Regions from separate parts of the Lysinibacillus fusiformis genome, predicted to be linked through region 2. Evidence: riboswitches for the same ligand, from Rfam matches in the RefSeq annotation. Region 2 holds a riboswitch; each other region holds the start of a gene.

Region 1 (4,348 bases), 2.0 Mb from region 2:
TTAATTGATTGGCTTTTGCAACTGACGGTACATTCTTGATATGTGTCATTTGCGATACATTCGTTAATAAGTGCATGGCTGTATCGACTAATGCGCCGAAATCATTGACTTTACTTGCTGCATGGATATCAATAGACCCTAAGTTACACGATACATCGAGTCCATAGTCATTTGGTTGATCTTGGTCCGTAATGATACTTGTCTCTTGCACTTGCAGAATTTCGGTACATAGATTGGACATTTTTACGCGACCAATGTTTTTTAAAGGATGTACCTTATTGACATTATCATCAAAGATTTCAAACGGATAGCCCGATTCAAATTGTGCTTTTTTCACCTCTGTGTAAAGCTTACGTGCATTCAAACGTTTGATTTTACGAATTTTAGGGTTATCAAGTAGCTCGTAATACATTTCTGAGATGGAGATCTCAGACATACGTTTGCCATATTCTTTATATATATCATATGGGCTAAACAAAACAATATCTTTATCGCGTTTCATCAGTTCGAAGAAAATACTAGGTATAATAATTCCTGTTGAAAGGGTTGCGAGGCGAATTTTATCATCGGCATTCGGTTTTTTGGATGAAATAAAATTTTCTATATCTGCATGAAAAATATTTAAATAAACAACACCAGAGCCATTTCGTTGCCCTAGCTGATTCGAATAACTGAAAGAATTTTCTAACAGTTTCGCAACTGGGATGACACCACTTGCACGATTCAGTATCTCTTTAATTGGATCCCCTAAAGGGCGTAAATCTGTTAAGTTGACCCCAACCCCACCACCAAGGCGTGATAGCTCTAAACAATAGCCAATGTTTTCGGCAATACTATTCATGGAGTCATCCATTGATAATTTAAAGCAGCTTACTAATTCACCACGTGCTTTCTTGCCACTATTCAATGCAGTTGGTGTGGCAGGTTGATAGGCTTCCATCATCGCTTCGACAGAACGTTCTGCTAAAGCTGTGTTGCCTTGAGCTAAATACAAAGCAATAATAACAATACGATCCTCATATTTTTCTAAAATCTCTTCGCCGTCACGACTTTTCATAGCATAGCTATCATAAAACTTGCTGGCGCTCATAAAGGATGGGAAACGGAAATTATAATCATAGGCTTTTTTATACAACTTCTTAATAAATTCCATTTCGTACATGTCGATAAATGCTTTCTCATAGTAGCCCTCATCAACTAAATAGCGGATTTTTTCCTCAATATCTATAAAATAACGCAAACGTACGTTGACATACTCTAAAAAGTAGCGGCGCGTAGCTTCACGATCTTTTTCTAACTCAAGTAATCCAGTTGTACTATAACGATTCAGTACGTCATTATTAAGCTTTAAATAGGTTTTCATCTCATTACCCTCGTTTCATAAAACGTTTGTATTGCTTCATAATCTGTTTGATTGCCTCGTAAATCTAATTTCCTTACTAAGGGTACATGATAGGTAGTAGCAATTTTCTCACCAGCAGCGCCAAATACATGATGGCCAAAGTTACTATTGCCACTGGCAACTACTCCTTTACAAAAATCTCTGTTTTTTTCTAAAAAGCGTTGCACCTTCGCTGGAATGTCACCTAAACCATCTGTGTAGGTAATTAAAAGATACGGCTTATTCAGTCGCAATTCTTCAGAGAGCTCGATAGCTTCTGCCTTTAATTTGGATACAACATTTCGGACATTGCCTGTACGACTTGCATAAACGATCATAGGGTAATCAACTCAATTTGAGAAACAATTTCCTGAACATCTCCTATAAAGGTTTCATTCATTTCTAAAACAGGCACACTTAAAAAACCTGCATCTATAATGGTTTGCTTAGCTTGTTCATCGTGATCAATGTTAACAATTTCTGCTTCAAGTCCTGCACGTTGTAATTCAGATTTTACCCACAGGCATTTTGGACAAATTGTTTTCGTATAAAGTTTCATAGAAATCCCTCTTTTCATAAAATAAAAAGGCTATCTCTTTAAGAGAGATAGCTAAAATGGAAACGTTAACATACTAAAAATACCGACGTTCCCATCTCTTAATCCCCGAAGAAATGATTAATTTGTTTTATAAAGGCAGGTCTCCTGGCTTTGCTTCATTCTCTGATTTCCTTCCCATGCGCATGCACAGTGGATGCTATCATCGTCAGCTTAACAGTTGCGGGGACAGCGTCGGAATTGTACCGAACTTCCCTTTTAAACTACATATAGTAGTACCTTAGTAAAACGAACACAATATATTGTTGTTGTTCAATAGTTTTAAGTTTACCATCCTTCAAATGAAAAGTAAATCTAGATTCTAAACTTCTTTATTTTTGGATTATTCAGTATTTTTGATTATGTAGTTCGAAATAGATTATCACTAATTACTTATACCTAAACAAAATAGATATTTTAAACGATGTACGAGATTTTCTATTAAATTCTATCTACAGTAAAACTATTCATTTATAGAATGCCTAAAATAATCTTGAATAGCTATGGAAACAGTCTATATTCTGAAGAAAAATAGACTGTTTGACACTACGAACATCTATTAGTGCTTTACAATAAACAGGGCCAATTCCTTATAAAATTCCGGCGTTGCAGCAGAATTTGTATGAAATTGAGGATTATATTTGGATAAAAGCTTATATAATTTAGTTGCAGTTAATAGATTCTGTTCTCTATCGTAAGCCCTAAAACGATCATAGACCTCTTTCACTTTCCCATTTACTGAATGAGAAAAGTAATATTGCACTTCTTTATCCTCTAAGTAGTCTAGTTGCCACTTGTAACATATTAAATTTGTGAGGAAAAACATTTCTAATGCTGGCATTTCCCCACCTTTCATTAGCAATGTCATGCCATAATCAAAGGCATTTTCTAACCATTTCACTCCATGACGGTCCCTGTAAAAACGAATTAATTTTTGTAGACCATGCCCTTGTTCTTTCACAAGATACGAGTGAATATTCGTATTTCCAGCATTTCTTTCCCATTCATCAAGAGAAAATTTATATTTTCTTATCAGTTTCATCCAAAGCTTTTGAAGTTTCTCTTCAGAAATAGCGTTTGTTTGTTTATTCCACTTTAACAGCATTTCTAAATATTCTAATACAAAGCATCTCTCAATCTCAAAATGATCCAAATTATTAAATAGAGTATCTTGATCAATATCAATGCTATCCTCTAAAATTTTTTCATCTATCAGCATTCTATTGCCCCGACTAACTCACGTTTTATATTTAAATAGGCATAATTAATATTTTTGTAATCATCAGGATTTTCTTGTATTAATATTTTGATATAAACTTGTAGGGAAATCATGTGCTCACTAGAAAGGTTGTTCATTATTTGCTGCTTTAACTGATTTTCATAAAATAAAATTGAATGAGATGTCATTTTGTTCACTCCTATTCGTTCATAAAAAAAACATCTTTCCCCTTAGGTAAGATGCTAGCTATGACTTAAATACTACATAGTTCTTCAACCAATATAAAATAAGTCGTCTATACTGAATAGAGACCCTTTTCTTGGTTGTCGCACTATGAGTATGATGAAGGTAATTCGTCACACTCAACACCCCCTATCCTCGTAGGTTTTTTGGCTGTACTAGACAAAGGCAGGTCTCCTGGCTTATGATCATCACACATTTTCCCTTCCCATTACATGACAGAACAGTGGCTTTGAAAATGTACTCCTAATTACAGTTGCGGGACAGCGCCGGATTTTCACCGAACTTCCCTTTTAAACAAACTCATTATGAATTTGTACCTTTATCCTGTTATTCCGTTTTTTATAGTATAACATATCAATCTCTTTGCTAACTTACTTCGCATATCACTACAAACAAGAAACCATCTACCTTTTAAATAGTAGATGGTTTCAACGTTTATCAATAGAAAATCCACTTGTTTTTACTTTTTTACTGTCGCATTACGATCTTGAAAGAAATTTTCTAGGTCTTTATCTGTAAATTCATTGAATGTTTGATAGATATACTGTGGATTTCGGTCTTTATCAATGACGACAGAGCGTACACCTTCAAAGAAATCCTCATGTCTTAAAAAGTTTTTAGCCAAGATTAAATCTGTCGCAAAGCATTCCTCTAATGTCTTATCTCGAGCATCTATCAGTTGCTTTAACGTAATCTTTAACGATGATGGAGATTTAGATAGAAGGAACTGCTTTGTTTCTTGCGCAAATTTACTTGCGTCATTGTCTAAGGATTCAACTATCTCTTCCACGGTATTTTTTGAGAAATGCTGATCGATCTTATGTTGGAGGTTGGCAAGGTCACTGTTTGTTAAAGGTGTACTTGAATAGTCCTCCATTAATTGGCCTAGAGCTGTGCTGGTCTCCAATGT
Region 2 (4,348 bases):
GAAAGGGTATTGGAGGATTTCTTAAAGATTTGGGCTGTGACTTATGACGAACAATCCGTCACAGCAAGGCATGCATTACAAGCAATTTGGAAAATTGGGCAAGCAGGACAGGTACAAAGAGATCTGGTTGTGTCATATCTAGCTAAAAGATTTCAAACATGTATAGATGAAAAGCAGCCATCTCTCATTCGACAGGATATTATTATGTCATTTAAAAAGCTATATGATCAAACAAATGACTCGAAATTATTAGACATTGCCCATCGTTTAATTAATGAAGAGCAAGATGCTAAATATAAAAAGAAGTATAAGTCAGCCATCCGTTCAAAGTAGCGAGATGGTGTTTTTTTGGGCAAATTCTTTGATGATCTGTTGACTAGTCAACTATAATAAACGAAAAACTATAAGGGGTTATGGCATGAGCATTTATAATTATCTAGTACGGAAGCCTAATGGTGAAATTTTATCGATGGAAACATATCGTGGAAAAACAATGTTAATTGTTAACACGGCAAATCAATGCCGATTTACATATCAATTTGAAGATTTACAAAAAATGTATGATAAATATGGGAAAGAAAATTTTGTAGTCCTTGGCTTCCCCTGTGATCAATTTGGTCATCAAAATCCTGAAGATGGGGAGGAAACTAAGCATCTTTGCAAGGTGAACTATGGAGTCACATTCCCGATTTTTGAGCTTGTACAGGTAAATGGTGAGGCTACACATCCACTCTTTAATTATTTAAAGCATGAAGCGGATTTTCGCGAATTTGGTAAGGCAAGTATGCAGGAGAAAATGCTTGCTGAAGCAATTGTTCAACTTGCCCCAAGCTTTTTAGATGGTCGTAATATTCGCTGGAACTTTACAAAGTTTCTAGTAGATGCTGGTGGTAAGACTGTCGCGCGCTTTGAGCCAACGGATTCTCAGCTCGATATCGAACAGGCAATTGAAACACTATTATAGTCTATAAATTTTTTTAATAATGTAAAAACTTATAAAATGGTTTTAAATTTTCTCTTATAGTAGAAATATTGCTGTATGTATAAAGTTATCCATGCGCAGCACAACTATTTTTTCTGAAACATATATGATAAACTGCTTTACAAATGAATTATTCTTGCAGAATAAAGGTGCTAGTTAGCATAATCGGGAATCCGGTGAAAAACCGGAGCTGTTTCCGCAACTGTAAGTACAGCCATTATAAAGATTTACCACTGTCTCAAAGAAGATGGGAAGGTTCTTTATAACTCATTCGTTTCATGTAATGAACTGTACAAGCCAGGAGACCGACCTTTATTTGAACGTATAAAAACTTCTCGGAAGCTAGGAGGATATACGGCAAAAACATAGGCTAAGTCGAGTTTGATGGCGATCATTATGTTATTTTTGTCGTTCCTTTGCAAAAGGAGCGGCTTTTTTTATGCCTTTCATGTAAGAATTTTTCATTATAGAAAGTAGGGGGGACAGCAAGTGAAAAAAGATGCACGTTATTCTTGTTATCCATTTATGCGTGAGAAAGCTTCAACGGTCGATTTTGAAATTCGAACGGATAGCCTCACAACACATCTAGGAGTTGCATTAGCTGCAGTAAAAAAAGAGGATATTCAAGTTGTTGCAGAGGATTTAATGCTTATTTTACCTATGGCTTATCATGTCAATGGCTCAGTTCGTGGAAAACTAGCAGTAACTGAAGAGGATTTATCTTGGTTAAGTGAGCGTTATGACTTTTACGTTGGTCATGTGAAGGAAGAGATTCAAAGTTTTGTTTTACCTCAAGGAACTGAGGCCGCTGCTGCTTTACATCTTTGCCGCAGTGAAGCAAAAAAATCATATCGTACCTTACACAAAGTATCAGAAGAACGAGAGGTTCCTGCTATTCTTTTCGATTACCTTGGCTTATTAGCTAATGTATGTTTTGTCATGGCTGTTTTTATGAATCAGCAAGCAGGAATAGCTGAAATACCGTTTATTAGTAAATCATACCCAATGAAAAAGAAAAAGGAGAATAATAATGAAGAAAGTATTTAAATTCCAATGGCTATCAGTGCTCTTACTTGCACTGATATTAGCAGGCTGTGGCACTGCTGAAGATACAAAAAACAAAGATGCTTCACAGGATACACAACACACAGAGAAAACAAGCTATAAAGTGACAGATGACCGTGGTGTTGAAATAGAGTTTAATGAAGTTCCAAAAACAGTTGTATCATTACAACCAAGTAATACTGAAATCTTGTTTGCTCTAGGTGTTGGCGATAAAATTGTAGGGGCAACTGAGTACGATACTTACCCAGAGGAAGCACAAAAAATTGAACGTGTCTCTGATACTATGAATTTTAACAGTGAACGAATTTTAGCGTTAAAGCCAGATGTTGTCATTGCTTATACAATCGGTGATAAGGATGCACTAAAGCCGCTTGAAGATGCAGGAATTAATGTGTTTGTTATTCAATCTGCGACTACTTTCGATGATGTTTATGGAGATATCGAACAAATTGCTGCTGTGATGGATGTTGCTGATCAAGGAAATAAATTAAACGAAGAGATTAAAGCGAAAATTGCTGAAGTACAAACGAAGGTGAAAGACGTAAAGACGCCGAAAAATGTTTATTTAGAGGTTAGCCCTAAGCCAGACATTTATACAGCGGGCTCTAGCACTTTCCAACAAGAAATACTAGAGGCAGCTAATGTTAATAATGTTTTTTCTGAATTGAATAGTTGGGCGCAAGTTTCTGAGGAAGATGTGATTGCGAAAAACCCAGACGTTATTTTAACGACAGTAAACTATACAGAAGATCCAATAGGAGAAATTCTTGCGCGTGATGGTTGGAATACTGTGACAGCTATTCAAAACAAAGCGGTATTATCTCTTGATACAGATATCTCGAATCGACCTGGTCCACGTATTGGTGAAGCTGTAGAATTAGTAGCGAAGGCTGTATATCCAGAGTTATTTAAATAAGAAATGTTTCCATGCTAGCTGTAAGCCTTTCAGCTAGCATTTTTGATGTGGTTTTAATTATTACCTAGCGTGAAAATTGGAATTAATTTAGTTTGTTCTTTAAAATAAAAGTAAGTATGCTCGATTATTTTAGGAGGTGTAGTGATTGGAACAATTAGAGACAAAGGCGATTCCATTTGAGGCGGTCTATAATTTCCGAGACATGGGTGGATATAAGACAAGTGATGGACGTAGGGTAAAGAACGGTTTATTTTACCGCTCAGCCGCTCTTGGGAAAATGACACTGGCGGATAAAGAGCTATTTGAAACGTTAGGGATTAAAACCATTTTTGATTATCGTGATAATAGTGAGGCGTATCATAATCCTAACCCTGTGTTCTCACACGCTCAATATATTCAAATTCCAGCGAAGGGCAATCATTCTTTTGAAATGCCTACAAATGCTGGGGGGAGAGATTTCTATAAAGTAGTGAGCCCTGAAATGTTCCGGGATTTTTATGCACAAATGCCGTTTAATAATCCTTCATTTAAAGAGTTATTGCTAACTATTCAAAACCCTGATAATTTAGGACTTGTTCATCATTGTGCAGTCGGAAAAGACCGAACAGGGATAGGAGGGGCCCTTATATTGCTAGCTTTAGATGTCCCTGAGGAGACGATTATGGAAGACTATTTAGATACGAATATACATTTACGTCCAATGGTAGAAAGAATGGCTCAGGCTATTCAGCATCAGTATAATGACCAAGAGCTACAGCAATTTTATGCATTAATGTCCGCTCGCGAAGACTATTTACAAGCAGCATTGGAAGCTATGGATCGCCGTTATGGTTCAAAGACTGGGTTTTTAGAGCAGGAGTTTGGCCTAACAATTGAAAAACGAGAGCAATTGCAATCCTATTGCTTAATTTAAAATGGCCCCTTTCACACTTAAGTGAAAGGGATTTTTTACGTGGAAGCGCTGTCTTCCTATAAACCTCTTTACAGTCTGAAAATTTGTGATAAGATACAATAGATTTTTAAGAAAATATAGGAGAAGTGAAAGTATTGGCAGACACAATTAAAGAGACAAATAAGTTAAGTCTATTCCATTTAACATGGCCTATCTTCTTAGAAGTATTTCTATTTATGTTGATGGGACTAGCCGATACTTTTATGCTCAGTGCTTTATCAGATAATGCTGTATCAGGAGTAGGTGCAGCCAATCAATATATCCATATAGCTATCTTGATACTGGAAGTAGTGGGCAATGGTGCATCTATTGTTGTTTCACAGTATTTAGGTTCAAGACGCTTTTTTGAAGCAGCGAAGATATCGGCGTTAGCGGTCACAATGAATTTGGTCGTTGGACTTTTAATGAGTATTTTATTTTTCTTCTTTGCGAG
Region 3 (4,348 bases), 2.2 Mb from region 2:
AGCAAACTAGAAGGTATTTTAAAAGAATTGACGGCCGATCAGGCGAAGGCTGCCGAGTTGATTTACGAAAACGACCTATTACCGAAAGGTAAGCGTCGTTCTTACGTTGAAATTGCAAAGGAAATTGGCATATCTGACCGGACATTACGTAAATGGAGACAGTTGCCTGCGATGTTAGAATATAAGACAGCGGTAACAGATATGTATTTATCGGATAATCGTACGCGCGTTATGCAGGCGCTTATTCAAGGTTGTGTGGACGGCAACGCTTCGCATATGAAACTGTACATGCAAACGATGGGTATGCTAGTTGATAAGGCGGAAGTTGAGATTAAAGCGCCTAATGCGGATCCAGATGCAGTTGCAGCTCGATTAGCGAATATTAAAAATCGATATTAAAAGGCGGTATATCAACGATTTAGTGCGGTAAAGTATTATAAATGCGGAGTTGGCTACGTGTTGGCTTCGCTCTTTTTTTATGCGTTGGAATGGCGTTAGGGCTTCCGTTTAATTCCGAAATACGAGGAAACATCGGGCAGAACGTGCTGGCGGACGCGCTACCTTGAAAACAAATCGTTATCTGACAATTTAACCGGTATTTTATACAGCATTTTATGCAGTATTGTAACGCATGTGCAAATAGAGATAGTCGCAAGAATTGCGGCATATTAACGATGTATAAGATTGTGTATATGTTGTTTCAGCGCAGAAGTAGAGAAACATTGTTATATGAATGGTTTTACGTATATTTTAGTTTACATAATCAAGCTTATGGGAAGTTGGAAATGAATAAATATTCATTTGATATTCATTGCGTCAATTAAACGTTGGATGACTCGAAAATCCCCCCAAGCCACCGACTTCCTACAGGCGCTTTCTGCTGTCCGATAATTACAGATACCATTTTCAAAACAAGCCGGTTTTTGCGATGTCAGAGGCTTCGAGAATTGTTGAATCGGATAGTTGTGCGTGTAAGTTTGTCTGAGGTGCGTTTATTATTAGGCTGTTTATGTTAATATTTCAAATTTATAGAAGTGAGTTATCCCGATTGAACTTGCGTCAGTTTTGCGTTAAAAAAATGAGCGCAAGGGATTCCTGCGCTCGTAACTCGTTTTTTCAAATGTTACATAAATAATAACCTAAAATAAAAGTGCCGTAAATACCTTTTTTTAAAAGCCGTCAATCAGTCGCTAAAGCCTATTCTCATGCGGTTTCTTTCAGTATATACTCCGAATAATAGATGGAGGTGATACGGATGTTAAAAAGAAGACATTCGGTAAAGGACGTATTAGAGAAGTTAAATATTACGGACAAAACATTAACTAGTTACGCGGATTTAATGTGTGAAGTAGACGACAATTTTGCTGATTCGTTGGAAAAGACCAGAAAGTATAGCGGTAAAGAAATCGAGGTTATTCAGTATATGCTGCGTAGAAAATCCGAGGGGATTTCGAAAGAGATGGCCCGCGATGAAGCTGCGGAAGTATACTACGATCAAAGTAAATGTGAAGACGTGCTGTCAGAATTTCAGAGTTTGTTAGATAAAATTAAGAAACGATGATTAGTAGTTTGGAAAATATTATGATATTTGACTTTAGAAAAACACTACTTTACAATTGATTTTAGTAATCTAATAGGAATGTGGAGTACACTCGATTCCTATGACAACTGAATAGCGTGTAGTAATAGGTGTAAATTGCGTGCAATTTGCTTAAAAGGGAAGTCGGTGCAAATCCGACACTGTCCCGCAACTGTAAATGTGAGCGACTTTTCAGCAACCACTGTCTTTGGACGGGAAGGAGAAAAGAAGCGATGACCATGAGTCAGGAGACCTGCCTGTTATGAGTACACACCAGTAACCTACGAGGAATAGGAGGTGGCATGTTGACAAAACAGAATGCTCTGTTCGTCACAGTACGTCAAACGCCCATAGTAAATGAAAGGGTTCACAATCGGACTCGTTCACACATACTTAGGGTTTGTTTGGCATTGTGTGATGAAAGAAGATAAAGCGAAGGACTTCCTCAAAACGTAGGGAGTCCTTTTTGTTTTGAAAATATGTACGCAAAGGGGATGCACGTATGACGAATATTCATGTAACGACAACGCTGGAAACGCCTTATGAAGATATGAACATTTGTAAGCAACCACGCACAGAAGTTGCCAAGAAAGCGAAAACAAGAATGGTGGTCGAATCGCTGATCGATCAATTATTAGCAACGAAGCTGATTCGCAACGATCGCTTCTTTGAACAAATCTTATATAATAAAGAAATTATTTGGATACAAAATGGGGATGTGGACGGTCATCTTTTGGCAAAAGCAGCATTAACAGATGAGCTGAAAACAAAGACCAATCATTTTATGATGTATATGCCGACCAATCCGATTGTCTATGAGGTCAATGGGGAAGCGTATCACTTAATTACGCGCATTGATTCAACACGCGCAAAGCCCAACCTTGATCGTCTAACATTGGAGCCAAAGCCTGTTTTAAGTGCCGCTCGTGTCAATGACTTATTATGCTCGATTGTCATGCGCTTTTATGAAACATATCTACACGATTTAGCGTCTCACCATGACAAACTCATCGCATTCGTGCAGCAGGAATATGCCCAGTTTATTGAAGCGGTGCAAGCGTTAAATGATTATCATTTCAACTGGCATCCACGCGGCAATGGGCACGAGCTCTTACTGCAATTAATTGATCATCTACAAATTTTAAAAAGTCACCCAGGCAAGGTACTGATTGATTTTACGAACAAGCATGACTACGTGATAGTAGAACCCGCTTATTTGATGGACAAACCAACAAAGAAAGCCGTCGGTGCACTATAAGAACAAGCCCTCCGCTTTATGGAGGGCTTGCTTTCATTTAAATGCAGGATCGAAATATATTCACGTTCAAGCAAGAAATACCCGCGCTTGAGCTATGAGTACCCGCGGAAGCAAGTGAAATACTCGCGCTAGAGCAATGAATACCCGCGGAAGCAGGAGAAATACCCGCGCTTGGGCGACGAATACCCGCGAAAGCAGGAGAAATACCCGCGCTAGAGCTATGAGTACCCGCGGAAGCAAGAGAAATACTCGCGCTAGAGCGATGAATACCCGCGGAAGCAGGAGAAATACTCGCGCTTGAGCGAAGAATACCCGCGAAAGCAGGAGAAATACCCGCGCTTGGGCGACGAATACCCGCGAAAGCAAGAGAAATACCCGCGCTTGAGCGAAGAATACCCGCGAAAGCAAGCAAAACACTCCCGAGCGAGTAGGCCGACTCCTGCCCTATAAACAATGCATGGCTGCCTGTGCTTCATGCCACGGAACCGTATATCCTTTGCCCTTTGCACAAAAAATACTGGAGGAACTATATTCAGGGTCGGCATTTTTATCGTAGCCAATCTGTGCAATTACTTCCTCTGTATTATGGCATATATCATAGCCATCAAATTGGAGTGTGAGTGCACCTTTCCCATTTGTATAGGCAGCAAAGGTTGTGCTGTAGCTCATTAAAGTGGCAACGGGCGCGCGACCTGTTAGCACCACATCTGTTTCGGATAATATCGGGTCATCAAATGTGCCTGCTGCTTGCTGAACGTCAGTCATCATGCGGCCGATAAAGTCGTTTGAAGCCTTCATTTTAAAACGATAATAGGGTTCAAGTAGAACATTTTGGGCTTGCTCTAGTCCCTGGCGCAGCGCACGGAAACTAGCTTCTCGGAAATCGCCGCCCGATGTATGTTCATTATGCCCGCGACCTGTTAGAAGCGTAAAATGAACATCTGTTAAAGGGAAGCCTGTAAGTAAGCCATGATGATCGCGCTCAAACAGGTGCTTTTCAACAAGGCGCTGATTGCCTACGGATAAATGATCTGCATGACAGGCATTGCTGAAGGTATTGCCGGTTCCACGTGGATTTGGCTCCATTAATAAATGAACTTCCGCATAATGCTTGAGTGGCTCGAAATGGCCATAGCCTGTCACCTTCGTCGCAATGGTCTCCATATATAAAATTTGCGGCTCGCCAAAGGAGACGGCTAATGAAAAACGTCTCATTAATACCTCTGTCAGGACCTCCAATTGAATGACACCCATAATATGGACATGGATTTCCTGGAACTTTTCCTGCCAAACGACACGTAAAGAAGGCTCTTCTGCTTCAAGTAAACGGAAAATCTGTAGCACTTCCTTGATATGCTGATCGCCCGCATATTGAACCTTTGCCTGTAGCGTTGGGACAAGCTCATAGGGCTGTGTTAGCGTCGTTGTACCGATTCGATCTCCAATGTTTGCCTGACTCAGCCCTTTCACAGCGAAAATCTCTCCTGCTTCAACCTGTTGAACGGACTCAA
Region 4 (4,348 bases), 2.0 Mb from region 2:
CTTCTTTTCGAAGCGGTAAGCCTTCTCTTAGTGCTGGTTCATCCACTTGAATAATCGAAATACCTGCGTTTTCTAGTGCTTCCACCTCTTTGCGAAGTGCTAATGCAATTTGATAAGCGACATCTTGACGGGAAAGATCATCGCGTACAAACGACCAATTTAATATCGTCACAGGCCCTGTCAGCATGCCTTTTACAAATCGCTTTGTTAGGCTTTGAGCATAGGCTGATTCTTTTACGGTAATGGGTGAGGCCCACGCAACATCTCCATAAATGATCGGAGGCTTCACACAGCGTGACCCGTATGAAACGACCCATGCTTTTTCTGTAAAGGCAAAGCCAGTCAGTTTTTCACCAAAATATTCTACCATGTCTGTACGCTCAAATTCACCATGAACGAGTACATCGATATCTAGGTCCTCTTGTATAGTGATCCAGCGCTTAGTTTCCTCTTCTATAAATGCCTCATAGTCTTCATTTGCTAGTTGTTTCTTTCGCCAAGCATTACGATTTCTTTTCACCTCATCAGATTGTGGGAAGCTACCGATTGTAGTCGTTGGGAACAGTGGTAACGCTAAGGCCTGTTGTTGTATATTTTGACGTTGCGTAAAATCACTGTGTCGTTCAAAATCTTGCGTTGTCACAGTTTGAACAGCTTGATGAATCAACTTGTTTTGGCGGATTGGATGATTTTTTAGAGCCTCAATCGCCTTCATACTTTCTGAAAAATTATGTTGTAAGGAACCATCTTTATCTCGTCTAAATTTAGTCAGCCCCGTGATTTCTACGATTTTTTCATCTGCGAAGGCCAAAGCCTGCTTTAAAACAGGGTCAAGTTCATTTTCAAGAGAGGTTGTGATTGGAACATGCTGTAGGTTACTTGATGGTTGAATCCATAGCTCTTCGGCATGACTTAGCTGTTCAATGGCTTGAATCGTTGCGTTGACCTCTGCAAGGTTTGAACGCCAAATATCACGGCCATTTACAACCCCAATTGCCAATACTTTATCCTGCGGGAAACCGAATTGACGCAGTGACTCCATATTCCCTTTATAGCCATGAACAAAGTCTAGGCCAAACCCTTGAACAGGCAGCGTAATCAATGTTTCATAGGCACATAATGCTTCAAAATAAGTTTGTAGCATAATCTTAGCCCCTGGAACGGCAACGGCTGATTGGTCGTAAATTTCTTGCACCAGCTTTATCTCTGCTGGATCAAGAGTTGTAACAAGGGATGGCTCTTCTAGCTGAATCCAAGTGGCACCTGCATCCACTAACTCTTTTAATACCTGCGTATAGAGCGGTAATAAGGCTAATAAGTATTCAACCTGTGTTAATTTGTTGTAGCCTTTTGTTAACTTGCAAAATGTATAGGGACCAATCAATGTCGGCTTCGTGATGATCCCGAATGCTTCTTTCGTCTCTAAAAAGTCAGCTAACACTTTATTTTCTGTTAGTTGTAAGGTTTGTCCCTCATACTCAGGAACAATATAGTGATAATTGGTATTAAACCATTTTGTCATTTCACTCGCTACGGCTGTTTTATTCCCTCTTGCTACACTGTAGTAGGTATGTAAATCGACTTTACCACCTTGCCAGTTAAAGCGTTTTGGTACTAGACCAAACATCAAAGCCGTATCTAACATTCTATCGTAATACGTAAAATCACCAACTGTCACCATTTCGATACCCAATTGTAGCTGCTTGTCGATTCTCGCTAAACGAATCTTCTTTAATCTTTCCTCAAAGTCCTCTTCAGAAAGTTCATTACGCCAAAATAATTCTAATGCTTTTTTCCATTCGCGATCCTCCCCTATATAGGGGTAACCGATGAGTGTGCTTGTATAGGTCATGTTATAATCTCCTTTTTAGAAAAAATAAAAAGCCATTCTCCTATTTGGAAAATGGCTGCATGTTAAAATTATGAATGCTAAAACAATGCGAAAAAGTATCTACTTTTGCATAAACATTATCGCACAGTGCCTATTTGGTCACTTTTCACCACCTATTTCCACGTAGGTATTTGGTGTGTACTAGAAATTGGCAGGTCTCCTGGCTTTTCATCAACACGCCTCACAGCCTTCCCAGTTTCCCCAGTGGCATTTGTGATTTGCTCCGAATTACAGTTGCGGGACAGCGTCGGATTTTCACCGACTTCCCTTTTAAGCCAAACTTTCATTTGGCACCAAGTCTTACACATTATTCAATTATGCTCCTACTATAGCATACATTTCAGAATAGTAGAAATTATTTTTAAACAATTATATAAATTATTTCTATAAATATTCTAGGAATTATTAAATATCTCCGCTAAGATAAGGCTACATTGTATTCCGTTAAAAAATTTGTTACTATAAATAGACAATTATGAGAGGACTGATGAATGGACGATGATGAACTAAACTATATTTTTATTTGAATTGAATGATTTCAAACCAAAATATAGGGTTAGTCTATCCATTTTTAACAATCAGTTTGCATTTTATTTGTCATGATACGAGTGGCAAATCGACTTTATTCAGTGAAAGACTAATCCTTCCAATGCACGATTGGAGGGATTTTTTTCTTGCTCTCATCGTTGAATCTGTACCTTTCATCTACTCGTAAAGGAGAGAGATAATATGAGCGATTCAGATACTATTGTGACGCATGTAATACTCCGTATAAGTCGTTAATATCCATCTACTTATACGGAGCAATGGAGCATAGATGGATAGACCGACTTTGTATGAAAAGGAAAACTATTGCAATACAAAGGAGGAATTATCATGTCCATGATACAAGTACAAAACCTAACTTTTTCTTATCCAAGTAGCTTTGACAATATTTTTGAAGGGGTAAACTTCCAAATCGACACGGATTGGAAACTTGGATTTATCGGGAGAAACGGACGAGGTAAAACAACATTCTTTCAGTTGCTATTAGGCAATTATGAGTATAGCGGAAAAATCATCTCTTCCGTAGACTTTACTTATTTCCCCTATCCCGTTTCGGATCCAAATAAATATACACACGAAATTTTTGAAGAAATTTGCCCTCAGGCAGAGGATTGGGAATGTTTACGTGAAATAGCTTATCTACATGTAGATGCGGAGGTTATGTATCGTCCTTTTAAAACATTATCCAACGGTGAGCAAACAAAGGTGTTGCTTGCGGCGTTATTTTTGACAGAGGGTCAATTTTTATTAATTGATGAACCTACCAATCATCTCGATACGGATGCACGAAAGACGGTCTCAGATTATCTTCGTAGGAAAAAAGGATTTATTTTAATTTCGCATGACAGAAGCTTTTTAGATGGCTGCGTTGACCATATTTTATCGATCAATAGAGCCAATATTGACGTTCAAAGTGGTAATTACTCATCTTGGAAGCTCAATTTTGATCGACAGCAGGAACATGAAGAAGCAACCAATCAACGACTGCAAAAAGATATCGACCGATTAAAACAGTCCTCAAAGCGTTCGGGAGGTTGGTCGAATCAAGTGGAAGCCTCCAAAAACGGGACAACCAATTCAGGTTCGAAGCTGGACAAAGGCTTTGTTGGACATAAAGCAGCCAAGATGATGAAACGAGCAAAGAACCTGGAATCCAGACAACAAAGAGCTATTGAGGAAAAATCAAAACTGCTAAAAAATGTTGAAAAAACCGAGTCATTGAAAGTAGAGCCATTGGCATGTCCATCAAAAGAAATGGTTGTTGTCACGGATGTATCGATTCGGTACGATGACCATATCGTAAATAAGCCCATTAGCTTCCAAGTGGCACAAGGTGATCGCATTGTTATAGATGGCAAAAATGGAAACGGAAAAAGTAGTATTCTAAAACTTATTCTAGGCAAGCCCATCCAACATACAGGCGCCATTAAATTAGCTTCAGGTCTGGTCATTTCCTATGTTCAACAGGATACATCCCATTTGAAGGGGTTATTATCGGAATTTATTGAAGAGCATGGTATTGATGAGACGTTATTTAAATCAATTCTGCGCAAGATGGATTTTGAGCGAATTCAATTTGAGAAAGACATCTCTCATTATTCTGGTGGGCAAAAGAAAAAACTGCTGATTGCTAAAAGCTTGTGTGAGAAAGCTCATTTATATATTTGGGATGAACCATTCAATTTTATTGATATCTATTCACGTATGCAGATTGAAGAGCTTATTCAAAGCGCTCATCTCACAATGGTGATAGTTGAGCATGACCAGGCATTTCAACAAGCCGTGGCAACGAAAACGATAGCTATGTAGTGAAGAGAAGAATCCAATTTATGGATTCTTCTTTTTTAATGATATTGGAACCAAGGGACCCATTTATTATTTGTTTCTTTCACAATATATAGCTCCCCAAGA

The links. Region 2 has a riboswitch for cobalamin ahead of JTI58_RS06600 (hypothetical protein). Riboswitches for the same ligand answer to the same signal wherever they lie in the genome.
Region 1: another riboswitch for cobalamin. It lies ahead of JTI58_RS21270 (glutaredoxin family protein); the one in region 2 lies ahead of JTI58_RS06600 (hypothetical protein).
Region 3: another riboswitch for cobalamin. It lies ahead of JTI58_RS20305 (hypothetical protein); the one in region 2 lies ahead of JTI58_RS06600 (hypothetical protein).
Region 4: another riboswitch for cobalamin. It lies ahead of metE (5-methyltetrahydropteroyltriglutamate--homocysteine S-methyltransferase); the one in region 2 lies ahead of JTI58_RS06600 (hypothetical protein).

Annotation. Positions count from the first base shown of each region.
Region 1 is NZ_CP070490.1:4,328,986-4,333,333, reverse strand. It holds gene nrdE (class 1b ribonucleoside-diphosphate reductase subunit alpha) at 1-1,363, opposite strand, end outside; gene nrdI (class Ib ribonucleoside-diphosphate reductase assembly flavoprotein NrdI) at 1,360-1,719, opposite strand; gene JTI58_RS21270 (glutaredoxin family protein) at 1,716-1,940, opposite strand; cobalamin riboswitch at 2,058-2,235, opposite strand; gene JTI58_RS21265 (hypothetical protein) at 2,536-3,195, opposite strand; gene JTI58_RS21260 (hypothetical protein) at 3,189-3,383, opposite strand; cobalamin riboswitch at 3,586-3,774, opposite strand; gene JTI58_RS21255 (enoyl-CoA hydratase/isomerase family protein) at 3,899-4,348, opposite strand, start outside.
Region 2 is NZ_CP070490.1:1,329,098-1,333,445, reverse strand. It holds gene JTI58_RS06610 (hypothetical protein) at 1-333, shown strand, start outside; gene JTI58_RS06605 (glutathione peroxidase) at 419-964, shown strand; cobalamin riboswitch at 1,113-1,310, shown strand; gene JTI58_RS06600 (hypothetical protein) at 1,472-2,029, shown strand; gene JTI58_RS06595 (ABC transporter substrate-binding protein) at 2,013-2,963, shown strand; gene JTI58_RS06590 (tyrosine-protein phosphatase) at 3,109-3,876, shown strand; gene JTI58_RS06585 (MATE family efflux transporter) at 4,011-4,348, shown strand, end outside.
Region 3 is NZ_CP070490.1:4,131,565-4,135,912, forward strand. It holds gene JTI58_RS20290 (hypothetical protein) at 1-10, shown strand, start outside; gene JTI58_RS20295 (phBC6A51 family helix-turn-helix protein) at 1-399, shown strand, start outside; gene JTI58_RS20300 (hypothetical protein) at 1,256-1,561, shown strand; cobalamin riboswitch at 1,671-1,854, shown strand; gene JTI58_RS20305 (hypothetical protein) at 2,082-2,837, shown strand; gene JTI58_RS20310 (elongation factor G) at 3,282-4,348, opposite strand, start outside.
Region 4 is NZ_CP070490.1:4,309,435-4,313,782, reverse strand. It holds gene metE (5-methyltetrahydropteroyltriglutamate--homocysteine S-methyltransferase) at 1-1,852, opposite strand, end outside; cobalamin riboswitch at 2,025-2,204, opposite strand; gene JTI58_RS21175 (Lsa family ABC-F type ribosomal protection protein) at 2,768-4,246, shown strand; gene JTI58_RS21170 (hypothetical protein) at 4,282-4,348, opposite strand, start outside.